DNA from 3 places in the Obesumbacterium proteus genome. Region 1 is predicted to be linked to each of the others. Evidence: predicted binding sites of a transcription regulator. Region 1 holds the regulator's gene; each other region holds the start of a gene.
The links. Region 1 encodes LexA, which represses DNA repair genes until DNA is damaged. Its sites were predicted from a motif close to TNCTGTATGTACATACAGNA; they were not measured.

Region 1 (6,233 bases):
GGTTTCGCTGGGCTATTTGGTCAGCAAGATAGACAGCTGGCGACTAGATTTTTTACTGCCTTTGGCGGGCGTGTTTGTCCTGATTCTTATTATCTTGATGTTGCTGTCGTGGATGTTTGCTTCACACATTCGTCGGCAAATGTTAGGAATGGAACCGCGCCAAATTGCGCGCGTGGTGCGCCAGCAAGACGCGTTGTTTGGCTCGGTATATGAGGGACTTATTGCGGTCGACCCCGATGGGCTGATTACTGCGATCAACCGAAATGCGCGCAAAATGCTAGGGTTAAGTTCGCCGGGAAGACAATGGCTGGGGAAACCGATTGAAGAGGTTGTTGATCCTGCGGGCTTTTTCACGGAACAAATAGAAGAAAAACGGCAGGATGTGATTTGCACTTTTAATGGGTTGAGCGTTATTGCCAACCGTGCTGCCATACATTTCGGCGATGAGCTATTGGGCGCAATTATCAGTTTCCGTAGTAAAGATGAAATTAGCACGCTCAACGCCCAGCTCACGCAGATAAAACAGTATGTTGAAAGCCTGCGCACGTTACGTCATGAGCATCTTAACTGGATGTCGACGATCAACGGGCTGTTACAAATGAAAGAATATGATCGTGCGCTGGCAATGGTAAAAGGGGAATCGCAGGCGCAGCAGCAGCTTATTGATAGTCTGAGAGGTTCTTTCGACGACCGTCAGGTCGCGGGGCTACTTTTTGGTAAAGCGCAGCGCGCTCGGGAACTGGGGCTGACGTTTAATTTGGTCGAAGGCAGTCAGCTACGTCAGTTACCTGAAGGGCTTGATAGCACGGAGTTCGCGGCCATCGTGGGTAATCTACTCGACAATGCCTTTGATGCTAGCCTGAAGAATTCGCAGGGCAATAAAACCGTCGAGCTGTATCTTAGCGACGAGGGCGAGGATGTGATCGTGGAAGTAGCCGATCAAGGATGTGGCGTTCCAGAGTCTTTACGTGAGGCTATTTTTGAGCAAGGGGTCAGCACCAAAACAGAAGACGCCGGTGAGCATGGCATCGGGCTATACCTGATTGCCAGCTATGTAGGCCGCTGTGGCGGTGTGATTACGTTGGAAGACAACGAACCTTGTGGAACTTTATTTTCCGTATTTATTCCGAAAGTGAAAAAGACTTATGACACAACCAATAACGATTCTAATAGTTGAAGACGAAACGCCACTTGCAGAAATGCATGCGGAGTTTATTCGCCATTTCCAGGGCTGTGGTCAGGTATGGTTGGCGGGAAATCTTGCTCAGGCCAGAATGATGATTGAGCGATTCAAACCCGACCTCATCTTGCTGGATAACTATTTACCCGATGGCAAAGGCATCACGCTATTGCATGAATTAACTCAGGCTCGTTTCCCTGGCGGTGTGGTTTTCACCACCGCGGCAAGTGATATGGATACGGTGTCAGACGCGGTGCGCTGTGGTGTATTCGACTATTTAGTGAAGCCGATTGCTTACGAACGCTTGGGGCAAACGCTTGAACGCTACCATGTACGCAAGCGGATGCTCGCTAACAGCGATAGCGCCAGCCAGCGCCAAATTGATGATATGTTCAATGCCTATGCGCGTGGCGAGCAGAAAGAAGAATTGCCGGTTGGCATCGATGCGCTGACCTTAGATAAGGTGCAGAAGCTATTTGCCGATCCTGATGCGCGTCATACCGCAGAAACCGTTGCGCAGGAGCTTAAACTCAGCCGAACAACGGCACGGCGCTACTTAGAGTTTTGCGCGGGCCGCCATCTGATTATGGCTGAAATCGTGTATGGAAAAGTGGGCCGCCCACAACGAACCTATAGAGCGCCAGAAACGGTCAAAAATGGCTGATGAATGGGCCGATTATTGACGGGTAGCTGACTGAAAATACAAAAAACGCACGCTTAATGCAGATCAGATGCGTCACGGCTCAATCTTTATGTATTTGACGGTTTCAAAATGGTCGCTACCTGTATATACTCACAGCAAAACTGTATAAACAAACAGGTGGTGGAATGAAAGCACTTACAGCCAGACAGCAGGAAGTCTACGATCTGATTCGTGACCATATTGAACAAACTGGCATGCCGCCAACCCGCGCTGAAATTGCTCAGCGCTTGGGATTCCGCTCTCCTAATGCGGCAGAAGAACATTTAAAAGCACTGCAACGTAAAGGCGTTATCGAGATCGTTTCCGGTGCTTCGCGTGGTATTCGTCTTTTGATGGAAGATGAAACCGGCCTGCCGTTAATTGGCCGCGTGGCAGCGGGTGAACCTCTGCTAGCGCAAGAACATATTGAAGGCCATTATCAGGTCGATCCTGCTCTGTTTAAGCCTAATGCCGATTTCTTACTGCGCGTTAACGGAATGTCGATGCGCGATATCGGTATTTTAGACGGCGATTTGCTGGCTGTGCATAAAACACAGGATGTGCGTAATGGGCAGGTTGTGGTTGCGCGTATCGAAGATGAAGTGACGGTTAAGCGACTGAAAAAGCAAGGCAATATTGTTCAGCTGTTGCCAGAAAACAGCGATTTCGAGCCTATTGTTGTTGACCTGCGCGAGCAAAACTTCACGATTGAAGGTTTAGCGGTAGGTGTTATTCGTAACGGCGACTGGATCTAAAACTTCACCTGTTGCGTTTGGTATCACACCGATAGACTAAGCCCCTTAATTGGGGCTTTTTTATGGCGTATTCGTTCATGCTGTAAACCTCTTTGTGTTGAGATAACGGGTCGGTTATCTGGAATGAATTCAAAAAAATGAAAATGCTTACACCAACCGATAAGGCGCTGTGGATCCTCGCACTGCCGATGATCCTATCGAATATCTCCGTTCCGTTGTTAGGGCTAGTCGATACCGCCGTAATTGGGCATTTGGATAGCCCTGTTTATCTTGGTGGTGTAGCCGTTGGCGCGATGGCTACGTCATTCTTATTTATGCTGCTGCTATTTTTACGCATGAGCACCACGGGGCTAACTGCGCAAGCGTTCGGCGCGGGGGATAAAACGGCGTTGGCTCGTGCGCTTGTGCAGCCAATGCTCATAGCGTTGCTGGCAGGGATCGTTATCATCGCGCTGCGACAGCCTTTGATTAACGGCGTGCTGCGGATTGTGGGCGGTCATGAAGATGTACTCGAGCAGGCTCGTTTGTTTATGCAGATTCGCTGGCTTGGTGCACCTGCGACGCTGGCGAACCTTGTTATTCTTGGCTGGCTGTTAGGCGTTCAATATGCCCGTGCGCCGGTCATATTGCTGGTTGTGGGTAACGTTATTAACATCACGCTCGATCTGTGGTTTGTTGTTGGACTGGGCTGGAAGGTGCCCGGTGCAGCAAGTGCGACGGTGATTGCCGACTACGCGACCTTTTTACTGGGGCTCGGTCTGGTTTGGCACGTGATGAAGCTACGTGGCCTACATCTGGAATATTTCCGCAACGCGTGGCGTGGAAACCTTCGCCGCCTGTTGGCGTTAAACCGCGACATCATGCTGCGTTCTTTGCTGCTGCAACTATGCTTTTCATCGCTGACGATTCTGGGTGCCAGAATGGGAAGCGAAGTGGTGGCGGTGAATGCGGTTCTGATGAACCTGCTGACGTTTACCGCCTATGCGCTAGATGGTTTTGCCTATGCAGTGGAAGCTCATTCTGGGCAGGCCTATGGTGCACGCGACGGTCGTAAACTACAGAAAATCTGGCATTCTGCCTGTCGGCAGGCGGGTATCGTGGCGGTGTTCTTTGCCATGCTGTATGCCGTATTTGGTCAACAAATCATTCAGATCTTAACCTCGTTGCCAGAAGTACAATCGTTGGCGTCGCACTACCTGCCGTGGCAGATTGTTTTACCGCTGCTGGGCGTGTGGTGTTATCTATTAGATGGCATGTTTATCGGCGCGACGCGCGGTGCCGAAATGCGTAATAGTATGGCCGTTGCCGCGGCGGGTTATGGTTTAACGCTGTGCACGCTCCCTTGGCTAGGCAACCATGGTTTATGGTTGGCTTTGGCGGTATTTTTATCGCTGCGCGGACTTTCCTTGTGGGTTGTCTGGCGTCGTCATTGGCGGGATAAAACATGGTTCCCCACCGGTAATATTGAGTTAAATTAGGGTGTTATAGCGTTAAATAATCAGGGCAATGTGATAATTCTGATAGTTTTTGCATTGCCCTAAAATGACGCGTTATTAATATTTGCTTACATTCTAGGTGAAAAAAATTATTCTCCGCTTATTCCCTGTTTTCTCTCTGCTTTTGTGCTTTTCTGCGAAAGTTTTTTATTAAATATTATCGATTATCTAGCTGAAAATATTTTTATGCTCTGTATCCGCTAGTCTTAATGGTGAACGTTAACTGATGCCTCACATCGCAATTGTGATTAATTCAATCGAGTAAAGATGTGTGGGGAATATATTCCATTACATAAGTGATACGGAGTTATTATGAATAAAGATCAAGCGAGCGGTAACTGGAAGCAGTTCAAGGGAACAGTGAAAGAGAAATGGGGTAAGTTAACCGACGATGATCTTACTGTAATCGAAGGGAAGCGCGATCAGCTGGTAGGTAAAATTCAGGAACGCTACGGCTATCAGAAAGAAGCCGCTGAGAAAGAAGTTAAAGCGTGGGAAGATCATAATAAATATCGTTGGTGATATTTAAGTTTACTTGCCTAAATAATCACTCTGCAAATACGCATTATAAATAAAGAATGGATTCGAATATTAAAATGGACAATACGCCATTGCTGATATTCCTTTATTAATAATGTGCCACTGCTGATATTGATTGCAGATGATTAAAAAAAGAGCCGCAGATGCGGCTCTTTTTTATGCGTAATTTAAACGCTATTTTTTCTTTTTCGGCTCGGAATGATCGTGATGACACGTATCGCGGCTATCGCAGGATTCAATTTTCCCGCAGTCTCGACATAAACCATGCGCTTCTACCACGCTATGCTGTAATGAAAATCCCGTCAGCGCAGCAAGCTTTTCTAAATGCTCCTGTACATCCTGGGTTGTTTGCTCAGTTACCTGCCCGCAGCGATGACAAATAAATAATGCCGATGTATGGCTAGGCTCTTCGATGTGATGACACATCACATAGCTATTAGTGGACTCCACTTTGTGGATGAAGCCTTGTTCTAGCAAAAAGTCGAGCGCACGATAGATGGTTGGCGGTTTAGCCTGTGGTTCGGAGACGCGCAGAAGATCCAGTAAATCATAAGCACTGATCGTGCCTTTCTGGCAGGCCATCAGACGCAACACTTCCATTCTTTGCGGAGTCAGTCGAACATTGCGTTGCAGACAAATTTCTTCTGCCTGTGCGAGCAGTCGCTCTAAAGAAGTTGTGGTCATGATGTTTTGCTTCCGGCCAAGCCAATAGGGTGCCGTTATTTTAACATAATTATACCCGTCATACTTCAAGCTACATTTTTGTTGGCAGCATTTGCTCACCCAAAATAAAACGGGCTGACAGGGGATTCCCGTCAGCCCGCTTTTACTTAAGGCAGCAGTGGCAAATATTCAATCTGTTATTTGATTTCAGACTGATGCGCATAGGCGTCGCCGTTATTCAGATTATTGATAACAGTTGCGCGTTGATCCTGTGCACTTAGCTGTGAAAACGTTGCGCTACCGTGGACGGTAGAACTCGCGATACCGGCTTCATGCAGTTTTTGTTTAGCCATCATCTGATGAGCGTAAGCAGAGCCGTTGCGGTTTGAATATGCCAAGGTACTTTGTTCTGCTGGGCTTAGGTCAGAAAATGATTGAGCGAAAGCCGAACCAGTGAGAGTAAGAGCAACGATAGCAGACAGTAAAATTGAAGTTTTCATGATTTTCTCTTCTTTAAATTTTTTGAAGTAGGTCAGGGCACTCGGTGGCGACTCACTGACCTACTTTGCAGGTTTTAATAACAAATTCAGTTCTGTATGGCACTGGGCAATGCCGATTATTTATTGATAGTGATCTGATGAGCTTGAGCACTACCGTTGTTCAGATGATTGACGACGGTTGCGCGTTGTTCGCTAGCGGTCATATCTGAAAAGCTTTGTGCAAAAGCAGAACCCGCAAGGGCTAGAGTCATTAGTACGGTCAAAGTAATAGTTTTCATGCTGTCATCTCGCTAAATGTGTGATCTAGATACTGATTTAATAGACCAGTCGTCTAGTTAAAGGGTAAAAAATAATGCCAAACGTTTTCACGCAGGCATTCTTTGTGCTGCGATTATCTCTTTAAATGGTGCCGGGCTT
Region 2 (6,220 bases), 2.1 Mb from region 1:
TTTTGGGTTTTGATAACCGTGTTTGATGATGACTGGACGCTAGCACTAACCATGACTTCACATCTAAAATTGGGATTTTAAATCACCATAAATTTTCAAATATTTCATATATATACATGCTTTTATCGCCAATAAGTTGTTATAACTTATCCTTTAAAATCAAATTAGTATAAATCACGCAACACAACAATGGCGAATATTACTCACCTGCTGCTCTTTGCTTTCGGCTAGCCCAAAAAGGTTTGCATGCCGCATCCCCAAACCACATCTTCTTGACGGTCAGCTTTGTGCCAGAAGCGGATGTTGTTTAGTTCATACAAGCATGAAGTTGAAACGTAAGTTCGTCTAGCTTAAATTAAAAGTCAATTTCAAAGAGCATAAGGATATTTTTAAATTGAAAATTTTAGATTTAGTTCACGATTTTGGCAATAACCGTACTTCAGGAGTTGGTGGAATTTGCAGAGTCAGATGTTATATAAACAAAAAAGATATTATTGTGCTTTTAACCGACTTAGGTGCATTAAACGATGGACAGTCAGTAACCAATGCAGTAGAAAAAATAATAAGTTCAGTCTATGAACATGGGGTAGTTACACAACCAGCCATTTTCATAGAGCACTACGAAAGAAACTCACATAAGCTTGATACGTTTGATATAGTGAACATAAACCCAAAAACAGAGTGGTTCTCAATATCAAGAGAAAAAGTGTTAGACTTACTTGGTTGTGATGAAGATGAGCTTTCTGAACGCAGCATAAATAATGGGAGGATATATGAGAAAGCCGATAAAATAAGGTACGCTCGAGATCCTTTTATAGATTCAAATTATATACCTTCACCAGAATTCATTTCTCGTAAGTGCGAAATATTAAACTCTATGATTCCCAAGTCTTCAATTACTCAGCTAATTGAGTCAGGTGCAAAGGAACAAGAAATTCAGCGAGTTATAAAAAGTGATTTGTCTTTAATTGCCGAGGCTTACGTCGGTGGTAATGAATATATTTGCTTTTCCGAATATCCATTAGCTGACGGATCAGTAGATTTTGTAATTTTCACAGGCAGGTCGCGTATGGATATCATCCTAATTGAAGTGAAAGGGGCTAACTTTAACTTAGTTAATGCGAATAACTACGGTTCATTTAACCATAAAGTTAGAGATGCCGCAGAGCAGATCCAAAAAAGGCTTGGTCTAGTCTATAGGGATTATGAATCGTTTCGGAAAGATGCTCATGAAAAACGAATGAAAGTTTTATCAGGTGATTTAATCCATAATGCATTCGTCGGGCCCAAATCTTGTAAACAAGTAGATCCAAATAAAGATGTATACGTTCGTTCTATTGTCATTGGGGGGCGAACAGTAAACGATTTAGAAGAAAGTAAAAAACGCCATGACTATGAAATTCATTCAACTCCGCCTATCCGTATTGAATCTTGGGATACTTGGCTTAGGAGATTAACACGATAGTCTGTGCCGAAAGATAGAGCCTATGCATAATGAACTTGATGTGCCTTTATGTGCAGCTCGTTGATAAGCCCACAATTGCTTTGGTTGCAAGCCAAACGTCCGCTCCTCGCTCATAGCAAAAGTCCTACCGCCCAGCCATGTCCCATTCATGCAAAGAGGTGCGAATTGCAGACATCACGGTGTATTAATCAGTAGGAATTAGGTAAATCGGGGGGGGGCGTGCGCCTCCGGTGGTACTGCTTGAATATACAATTCATCACCAGAAACGGCTTATCTGAACGTCCTGACTCACAATAGTTCCATGTTGCTTCTTTCCATGAAGCACCCGGACACCGGACACAATCACTGTAAAGGCTAGTATTAAGCTATGACCAGATTTCAAGAAACAGAAATTTAGTCAAATACTGCACCAGCATAGATGAATACTCCAATACAAAGTAAGCAGCAGTGAGCATTAAATATAAAATATTGCAGCGGTGAATAACTTCAATTCATTCCAGAGCAATAATATTAAACTTCCCACTCAGTAACGGTTTGCATAATATTTTGTATCCGTCCCTATCGAAACAATCTGCCGTAGTGTTGATTAATTTGGCCTCTTGCAAGCTTCCGACTGTTCCTAGGTAAAACCAGTTATTAATAATGTGATACTGAGTGAAAGTCTCGCAACTTTCTTCAACAGCCACTTTGCCATTATATGGCCAGCACTGTACTCGCATGCTCTCCATCGCTTGCACCAAACGCAGCTGATGTTCTTCGAGCGATTCCTTGCCGCAGCAAGCGCCGGCACACCGCTTAAGAGCATAACGAAAGCAAGAACTGCCTTGAACCAAACGCTCCAAACCTAATACGCCATAACAAAGTCTTTGCTGATCAGCTACCGCTCTCAATGCATCTAATGCTGACGATTTATTGGGAAATAAGCCGAATAATTGGTCTTCATGCCAAAAGTCACGATCGCCAGCATAAACAACCTCAACGCCGCTGCGCTTTAGCGATAGCGAACAAAGCTGCTTAGCATGTCTCAGCTTTTTGTTGAATAATGGTTTTTGTGCCTTTATCAACTGAGCTTCTATGAGCAGAGCCCCTAGCTCGCCAGCCATTTCAATATGCTCAATATGGGTGGTTAAATGAAGCAGTTTTGCTTCATTTTTATTCCTGAAGTGCGACATAACTCTAGAGCGAATATTGACACTTTTACCGATATAAAGCGGCATTGTCTTGCTTGTACCATGAAAAATATATACCCCCGGTCGCGAAGGGAGCGCTGCGAGTTCTTTCTTCAGATGCTCTGGATATTTGTACATATCCTCATCTAATATTGACACTTATTGTCTCCTTTCAGCCAGAATGAGCTAGTGAGCCTTGGCAATAGGTAACTCGCTAAACCGCGTGGTATAGGCTGGCGAAAGCATGTTTCGTTTCATCTGCCAGCTCTTTTGGATGCCTTGCCCCGCAAACCAAATCTTGCCCCTACCCTTATTGTTTATCTCATCGAGAACCTTCATCAGCGCCTCGCTGTTGGGCTTTGGCCCCAACTCATCAAACAGATTAAGCTGTGACACGCCGTTATCGTAAAAGTCACCCAGCATGATCCCCGCCTTTTGATACCGATTGCCCGGCTGCCAAATTTTATCTAAACATGACAATGCGTGTTTGATGATATCTCGGGTGTCATTCGTGGGTGTTTCTAGCCGTGAGGATGCAAAATTACTGTAATACAACTCACGCTCAGCGAATGGCGATGTTTTGATGAAAGTGCTGACATGCTTACAGAATTGGCGCTCACCTCTCAGCTTCTCCGCGGCGCGTTCTGCGTAGCTACAGATAGCCTCTTTCATATCCTGATACTCAGTGATACGTTCACCGAAACTCCGGCTGCACACAATTTGCTGTTTGATAGGAGCGACTTCTTCGATATCGAGACATGACTCTCCACGCAGCTCCCGCACAGTTCTTTCAAGCACAACGGTGTAGTTCTTACGAACATAGGCCAGATCCATATCGGCCAGTTTTAGTATCGTATCAATCCCAGTAGCTCTCAGTGATTTGGAAAGTCGCCTGCCAACACCCCACACCTCTTCTACTGGCATGATGGCCATCAACTTACGCTGTCTTAGCTCATTCGATAAATCGACAACGCCGCCGGTTTTAGGCCACTGTTTCGCTGCATGATTAGCGAGCTTGGCCAGCGTTTTCGTCGGGGCAATGCCCACCCCAACTGTAAGGTGCGTGCTCCACTTAATGATTTCACGTACTTCACGCCCAAAATCTTCAAGATTACGGCAATGGCTCACACCACGAAGATCCATGAACGCCTCATCAATCGAATACACTTCAACACGCGGTGCCATCGCATCAAGCAACCGCATCACTCTCTGGCTCATATCACCATAGAGGGAATAGTTGCTGCTAAAAACATGCACGCCATACTGCTCAAACAATTGTTTTTGCTTGAAGTAAGGCTCACCCATTTTTATTCCAAGTCTTTTCGCCTCAGAAGAAAGCGCAATCACACAACCGTCGTTATTTGAAAGCACAACGATTGGCTTACCATTCAGATCGGGGCGAAACGCCGCCTCACAGCTGGCATAGAAGCTGTTCACATCAACAAGGGCAAACATCACCGCGCCTCATTAATCACAAACTTAACCACACCAAACGTCTCCAACTCCTCCCCTTCATAAAGCTCGATAGGCGGATAAGCAGGGTTCTCAGCTAAAAGCATCGTTCTTGGTCGAGTGACATAACGCTTTACGGTGAACTCACCACCAAGGCACGCAATGATGATGTCGTTATGCTGGGGTCTGATGCTTGAGTCCACTAACAACAGGGAACCGTCGAAAATGCCCGCCCCTGTCATTGATTCACCAGACACTCGGAGAAAGTAAGTAGCCGCAGGGTGTGCGACTAAGAGCTCGTTTAAATCGATCGGCTTGTCGATGTAGTCAGCGGCAGGACTCGGAAAACCTGCTGGCACACGATTGTCAAAGAGCGGAAGCGATACAACGGATAGAGAAGCCGCGACTGGATAAAATTTCATAACGTCAAACCACGATTACTGTATATGCATACAGCATAATGTAAGTTTTTAATTATGGAAAGAGCGTACTGATTAGATAAACAGCGATCAGGCGGGAATGTTCTGATTAGGTTGGAATTAAATGTTTTGTAAGACTAAACCTTATCGCTGCTCTGGTTTATCTCTGTAGTATCCTCGCCTGAAAATAACGATGGCGTGTTTTGAATGCAAAGGTGTTATCGCTGCATTTCTATCTTACATATTGAACTGTAAACCATCAATGTACCAATATTAATACATTAATATGTTAATAACCTCGCCTTAAGTATTTACATAAAATTTTCTAATGTTAATATATATGTAGAGTGCAGAGTTAATCTTTTCAAAATTCAACTGAATAGATAGTTTGCATGCTTATTATAATTACAGATACTATTTTTTTGTTTTTTATTAACTTATATTTTGGCATGGTTTCAAATGAACAATAATATACTCAAAAATGTAGCGATATTTTCACTAATATCGTTGTGTCATATTGCTTATGCTTATGGTTTTGATTTTAAAATCATCTATGTATTTTTTACATTTAGCATATTATATATAATATCCAAAAGCGTGATAAATAAAATTATTTTAATAATCTTATCTGGAATATCAATTATCTATTTACCCGTTGGTTTTTTGTATGGAGAACCTAATTTCAACACTGTCGCTTCTTTATACTCCACGAACACAATTGAATCCATAGAATTCCTCTGCAACATTCCAATTAAATATATAACTCTTTCATTTTTTATTGCAGCTTTATGCTTTTTGTGTTGCAGGCTTGATTGTTCATTTCCCAAGAAATATAGAAGATTTATTATTTTTTTGTAGTGGTCGTTGCTATAGCAAGTCCACTAAAAAATATAATAAAAAGAAACAATATAGTTAACATTGGAATTCCTGAGTGGAAGTTTGCGTCAAAATTATTTCATAGCATAAAAGAGTTTAAACTCGAGAAAAAAAAGCTAGAAGGATACATGAACAACGCTGACACTTTCGAAAACGTTAAGTTTTCTGGCAAATACAATACGTACGTAGTTGTTATAGGAGAAAGTGTTCGGAAAGATTACATGCATATGTATGGGTTTGAAATTAACAACACCCCTTTTATGGATAGTACTAATGGAGTTCGTTTTTTAAATTATATATCTGCTGGGAGTTCAACTTTACCGTCATTAACTAACTCATTGACCCAATATCCAAATCTAAGTAACAATATAATTACATTGGCAAAGAAAGCCGGTCTTTATACTTACTGGATTTCCAATCAAGGTTTTATAGGGGATATAGAGAGCCCTATATCAAGCATTGGTAGAAAAGCAGATGAGTATTTTTTCTTAAAAAAAGGGGGGTATAATTCTAAAATTAAATACCAAGACTCTGATCTACTACCCAAAATAAGCGAGTCTATTAATATTAACAAAGGCGTTAATGGAAAGCTAATAGTCATTCATCTGATGGGAAGTCACACTCCGACATGTCATCGGACCAATGACGAGTTTGATATTTTCTATGGAAACATCGAGTTATCATGTTATATCCAGAGTATCAAAAATACAGATAAGCTACTTTCTAACATTCAAAGTTTGCTTACAGATACTAACAGCATGTGGTCTATGATGTACTTTTCAGATCATGGTTTATCATTCAACAAAAAAAGTATAAAACATGACTATGAGTTGATTCAC
Region 3 (6,233 bases), 1.2 Mb from region 1:
TTAACGGACTTTTCGCAGTAGCGCGAGTTTAGAAAAGGATTCATGCCATGCTAAAGATAGAATTTCTCTGCCCTCTGCCAAACGGCTTACATGCCCGCCCCGCCTATGAACTCAAAGGCCAGTGCGGTCTGTTTGACAGTGAGATTATCTTTATTAACCAGCGCTCCAATCACCGCGCCGACGCGAAAAGTTCACTCGCGCTTATCAGCACCGGAACATTGTTTAACGACGCTTGCCTGCTCGAAATCCACGGGCACGATGAAGAAAAAGCCTACCGCGCGTTAGACACCTATATTAAACAGAGCTTTGCCGACAGCGACAGTGAAATTGAACCTCTGCCCGTAGCCACCACGCGCCCTATCCCACGCTCGCTATCTCACTTTCAACCAAGCCTAATCCATGGCTGCGGTCTATCCAGCGGCATCGGACATGGCGCGCTGTTGATCTACCGCCATACCAATATCGACATCTATAAATCACAACCGGCCAACGTGCAGGACCCACTTCTGCTTGAACATAGCTTGATTGCGCTTGCCGAACAGCTTAACCACCAGCTGACCAGCCTAAAAGGGCAAAGCAAAACTATTATTAATGCCCATCTCTCGCTGATTCAGGACAAAGAATTTAGCCAAAATATTTTGCGCCATCTGAACCAGAGAAAGTGCAGTCTGGCGACCGCGGCCATTGAAAGCATGGAAGAAGTGTGCGGCAAATTAGCCATGTCAGCGAGTGAATACCTGCGCGAGCGCGTGCAAGATATCAGAGACATTACCGCGCAGCTGCTGCAAGTTGCCTATCCCAACGTCAATTTGGGCGCTCCGCTGGTTTTACATAAACCAACGATTATTGCCGCCGAAGATATCACGCCGAGTCAGTTTTTAAGCTTAGACAAACAACTGCTGGCAGGAATGGTGTTAGCGCAAACCGGACGCACCTCGCATACGCTCATTTTAGCGCGCTCATTGGGCATCCCCGTGCTGTCGGGGATCGAACTGTCGGCCTTACAGCATTTGGATGATAAAACCGTCTTTATCGACGCGCAGGCCGGTATTCTGGTGATTGAGCCTAATGAAGACGTCAGTGGCTATTTCTCCGTGGCTCTCGGGCTGGAACAGCAAAACCGTGCACGTCAGCTGAAAATGGCGGATCTTCCGGCGGTGACGCAGGATGGGCGCTGCATTGAAATTGGTGCCAACATCGGTACGGCGCAAGAAGCCCCCGCCGCGTTTAGCCAAGGGGCTGAAGGTATTGGCCTATTTCGCACCGAAATGCTGTTTATGGATCGCGACAAAGCGCCCGATGAGCAAGAACAGTTTGAAGCCTATCAGCAGGTGCTGATGAATGCTGGCAACCATCCCGTGATTTTTCGCACCATGGATATCGGCGGCGACAAAAAAATCAGCTATCTGAATATCCCTCAAGAAGAAAATCCGTTTCTTGGCTATCGTGCGGTACGCATTTATCCCGAGTTTACCGAGCTATTTACCCTTCAACTGCGCGCTATACTTCGAGCGGCCACCACGGGATATGCACGTTTAATGATCCCAATGGTTCACACGCTCGATGAAATTCTGTGGGTGAAACAGCAAATCGCCTCGGCTCAGCTTTCGCTGAAAGCGGAAGGTTTACGCTATGCCGAAACGCTAGAGCTCGGCATTATGGTTGAAGTCCCCTCGGTGTGTTTTATCATCGATCACTTCTGCGATGAGGTTGATTTCTTTAGCATTGGTTCCAACGATATAACGCAATATCTGTATGCCGTCGATCGCAATAACCAACGCGTCGCCCACCTTTATAATCCGATTACCCCTTCGTTTTTGCGTATGCTGCGCCAGATAATCGACGTAGCACATCGACGTGAACGCTGGGTGGGGCTGTGCGGTGAACTCGGAGGGGAGCCAAGATATTTGCCACTGCTGATCGGTCTAGGTCTGGACGAACTGAGCATGAGCGGTGCACGCATTCCAGCCATTAAAGAGCTGGCGCGTAAGCTCAGCGCCGAAGAGTGCGTTGCACTGGCCAATCGCGCCTGTGAGTGTAAATCGGCGAACGATATTGAAGCGTTACTGGATACGCAGGCAATTCCTGCTGAACAGAAACCGTTATTGGCTCTAGAGAATATTATCGTTCCCGCCCCCCTAACCAATAAAGAGCAGGTGATTCAATATTTATGCGGCAATTTAGCCATTCAGGATCGCACCGATCATCCAACCGAGCTGGAAGAGGATGTTTGGCAGCGTGAGGATATTGTTACCACCGGTGTGGGTTTTGGTTTTGCAATTCCGCACACCAAATCGACTCATATTAAGCACTCCAGTATCAGTATTGCTCGCCTTGAAAAGGTTATTGATTGGCAATCCGAAATGGGGGAAGTCGATTTCGTTATTATGCTAACCCTCGGCGCGCAAGACAGCGTTAGCCACGTTAAAGTCTTTTCGCAGCTCGCGCGTAAATTAGTGAAGAAAGAGTTTCGTGAGGCGATGCGTTCAGCGCCGGATGCAGAGGCTATCCTCTCGTTGCTACAAAGCGAATTAACCTTTTAACTCGATAAGAAACGCTCTCGGTATTCCGAGGGCGTTACCTCAAATTGCCGCTTAAACAAGCGGCAAAAATAGCTCGCATCGCTATAACCACAGCGGTGGGCGACTTCATTCACGTTCAAATGGTATTTCTGTAAGATCATCTTGGCTTTGCCCAACCGCACCCAATGCAGATAATCAATAAAGCTCATACTTCCCTCTTGCTGAAAAATACGAGACAGATGATTAGCGCTGATATTGAACATAGCGGCGGTATTTTCGCGGGTAAGCCCACTGGAAAAATTATCCTGAACGTAAGTACAGATGCTTTTATATAAAAAAGCACCGCGCTGCATTTTATTTGCCAGCGGTAAGGCCAGTTGATTGCGGCAAACATGCAGCAGACTCAGCACTAAATAACGGCCAATATCAGGATCTGCCGTTCTTGCCGCTAACGCATTTAGCGCCTGTAAAATATGCTCGATCTCTTCGGCATTTTGTTGGGTTATTTCCAGCGTTCTTAAACGATGAAAGCCCGCTGTTGCAGCGCGTTTATCAAAGAAATGAAAACCAATATAGGACGGCGCAAACAGCACGCTGAGCAATAACACATCTTTGTCCCACGTCGGCTGACTGCTCGCCAACGCAGGAATAAACAGCGCATCGCCGTGAGCCAGCGTAATGCTCGTACCCGCTGGCTTTTCTGCCGTATAGCTGCCACGTAAAACAATTTCAAGGCGCGGAAATTTAACACCAAGGCCATTCCCTAACGCATGGCCTTGGTTATCATGGGAACGCTGAGCAAAATAAGTGTGTTTAAGCTGCTGAGGATTCAAAACCAGCCCGCTTAATAACTCGGTGAAAAACGGATGATCCGTCAGCGACATATCACTTCACATATCACTTCACACATGCACATCATCCCGTATTCCCTCACCCATATTTCCCCCGTCGTCATGAGGTCAATATACCACGCCCTCTACTTACGCTTTCTGAACAGGCACACACATTTCAAAATCCCATATGCCGCTTTCGGTGCCATCGTTGTGGTATTTTTCAAAACACGGCGCGTTAATGGGTACATAGCCGCTTCTTGGCAGGACTTCGTTGAAAAACTCCATCCACGGGCGACCAAAATCACCGTCCTCAACGTGCGCCTGCGCCACCGCGTATAAGCCGCCTTTCAAGGTATCAATGCGAACCCCTTCGCTATTGGCCGGTAAAACAAAATCAGGCTCGACGGTAATCGCGGTATCAACGCGCATCTCTTCCGGTGGAACTTCTTCTGGGTTGTCGTAATAGATCGCAATCCAGTCACCGTTTTCATCCACCTTATTATTATCAATCCATTGATATAGCTTCTGAAAACCGACACCCACATTTTGGTCTAACGGCCCAACCATGCGAATACCCGCGAAAATGCGCTCGGCGCGCTGCTCTACAATCATTTCCATTGTAACGCCCTCTCTCATTGCCAAGTGAAATACTGTATCCATAAACAGTATTGTCAAAATAAACCAAATTGCCAACTGCCGATTTTCACTTCTGTGATTCGCGCCGCGTTACGGATCTTGGTGAAAAAATAAGCGCCCTATTTTACAGATCGTTACATTGGTTTTTATGCACAAAAAAGAAACACCCACCAACATCACACTTTCAGTTGTCATTAACTTGTAAAAAAAATACAAACAAAAACATAGGAAGTAACATATGACTTCATCTGCCTCAAAGCCCTCTCAGGCTAACGCCCGAACCGTGTTCCGCGTCACAAGCGGTAACTTTCTCGAAATGTATGATTTTATGGTGTTTGGCTATTACGCCAGCGCGATAGCTGAAACATTTTTCCCCACGCAAAGCCCCTTTGCATCACTCATGCTAACGTTGATGACGTTCGGCGCGGGCTTCTTAATGCGGCCATTAGGCGCGATTGTGTTGGGTGCCTATATTGACCATCACGGTCGCCGCCGAGGTTTATTGATTACCTTAGGCCTGATGGCGCTGGGAACATTAACCATCGCCTGTACGCCGTCGTACCACAGCATTGGCATGGCGGCACCGCTACTGATTCTGGCCGGTCGTCTGCTACAAGGTTTTTCAGCCGGTGTGGAGCTGGGCGGAGTATCCGTCTACCTGTCTGAGATTGCCCCGAAAGATCGCAAAGGGTTTTACGTTAGCTGGCAATCCGGCAGCCAACAAATTGCCGTTATCTTTGCGGCGCTGCTGGGCGTGGGGTTGAATCAGTATCTTGGCAAGAGCGTGATGACGGATTGGGGTTGGCGCATTCCGTTTATCGTGGGCTGCCTGATTGTGCCTTTCTTGTTTTATATCCGCCGTATGTTGGAAGAAACTGAGGCGTTTAACCAACGCAAACATCGTCCAAGCATGAGCGAAATTACCCGTTCGGTTGCCAGTAACTGGCAGTTGGTTCTGGTGGGTATGTTTATGGTGGTGACCACCACGGTGTCGTTCTATCTCATCACGGCGTTCACGCCAACCTATGGCAAAACGGTGCTGCAATTCACCGCTCAGCAAAGCTTTTTGGTCACGCTGTTAGTGGGGATTTCAAACCTATTCTGGCTACCGGTGATGGGTTCTCTGTCAGACAAAGTCGGCCGCCGGCCACTGTTGTTACTGTTTAGCGCGTTGATGCTGCTGACGTCTTATCCATCCTTGAACTGGCTGGTAGCACATCCCAGCTTTGCGCATTTGATTGAGGTGGAGCTGTGGCTGTCGTTTATGTATGCCAGCTATAACGGTGCGATGGTGGTATGCCTAACCGAAATCATGCCAGCAGAAGTGCGCGCTTCGGGCTTTTCCATGGCTTATAGTTTGGCAACGGCGATTTTTGGCGGATTTACACCGGCCATCTCCAGCTATCTGATCCACGCCACCGGTGATAAAGCGATGCCGGGGATGTGGCTTTCGGCTGCCGCGGCCTGTGGCTTAATCGCCGCGCTGGCGCTACCGGCAATCCAACGTTTGAATAGCAATCGAGCCGTCACGGTGCCTAGCGGCAGCGCGATAGAGCCAAAGTAAGTTTCTCGCGCCAGAAATGAATCTTCCCGACTTTTTCATCCAGAGAAAGTCGGGATTTTTTGGCCTTAAAGCGGCCACAGCCACGCAGCACCGCGCACGCCGCTGGAGTCACCGTGTTTAGCTTTACGCACCGGCGTTTCGCATTCCCGTCCGAATACCCACGTTGAGATCAGCGGCGGCACCGTGGTATATAACCGGTCCACATTACTCATCCCACCACCAAGCACCACCACGTCAGGATCGATGATGTTAATTACGTGGGCTAACGATTTTGCTAGTCGCTGTTCATAGTGAGTAATCGCACGCTCAGCCAACGCATCGCCTTGACGAGATAACGCCATGATTTCAGCGCCCGCCAGCGGCTGGCCGCCTAAACGCTGGTAGTCTGTTTCAAAACCGGTACCAGAGATAAAGGTTTCAATACAGCCTGATTTCCCACAGTAGCAAGGCACCTCTTTCTGATACTGCCACTCGTCGTCAGTAAGCCAAGGCAAAGGGTTATGTCCCCACTCGCCTGCAATACCGTTGCCACCCGCATGCACCCGCCCATCGATGGCAATACCTGAGCCACAGCCGGTGCCGATAATCACCGCAAACACCAAATGTGCTCCAGTCGCTGCACCGTCGGTTGCTTCTGAAACGGCGAGACAGTTGGCATCATTGGCTAAACGAACGTCG

Region 2: the regulator LexA is predicted to act here: its motif matches at 4,525-4,544, upstream of umuD (translesion error-prone DNA polymerase V autoproteolytic subunit).
Region 3: the regulator LexA is predicted to act here: its motif matches at 4,004-4,023, upstream of sbmC (DNA gyrase inhibitor SbmC).

What each region holds. Positions count from the first base shown of each region.
Region 1 is NZ_CP014608.1:266,479-272,711, reverse strand. It holds gene dpiB (sensor histidine kinase DpiB) at 1-1,177, shown strand, start outside; gene dpiA (two-component response regulator DpiA) at 1,146-1,844, shown strand; gene lexA (transcriptional repressor LexA) at 2,009-2,617, shown strand; gene dinF (MATE family efflux transporter DinF) at 2,755-4,095, shown strand; gene DSM2777_RS01405 (CsbD family protein) at 4,426-4,635, shown strand; gene zur (zinc uptake transcriptional repressor Zur) at 4,828-5,337, opposite strand; gene DSM2777_RS01395 (hypothetical protein) at 5,514-5,816, opposite strand; gene DSM2777_RS24635 (hypothetical protein) at 5,933-6,094, opposite strand; gene DSM2777_RS01390 (TetR/AcrR family transcriptional regulator) at 6,216-6,233, opposite strand, start outside.
Region 2 is NZ_CP014608.1:3,197,093-3,203,312, reverse strand. It holds gene DSM2777_RS15215 (Shedu immune nuclease family protein) at 395-1,465, shown strand; gene cho (excinuclease Cho) at 1,957-2,772, opposite strand; gene umuC (translesion error-prone DNA polymerase V subunit UmuC) at 2,821-4,089, opposite strand; gene umuD (translesion error-prone DNA polymerase V autoproteolytic subunit) at 4,089-4,508, opposite strand; gene DSM2777_RS15195 (phosphoethanolamine transferase) at 5,510-6,220, shown strand, end outside.
Region 3 is NZ_CP014608.1:4,109,052-4,115,284, forward strand. It holds gene ypdE (aminopeptidase) at 1-21, shown strand, start outside; gene ptsP (phosphoenolpyruvate--protein phosphotransferase) at 48-2,543, shown strand; gene DSM2777_RS19200 (helix-turn-helix transcriptional regulator) at 2,540-3,406, opposite strand; gene sbmC (DNA gyrase inhibitor SbmC) at 3,503-3,973, opposite strand; gene tcuC (MFS transporter) at 4,230-5,555, shown strand; gene mak (fructokinase) at 5,621-6,233, opposite strand, start outside.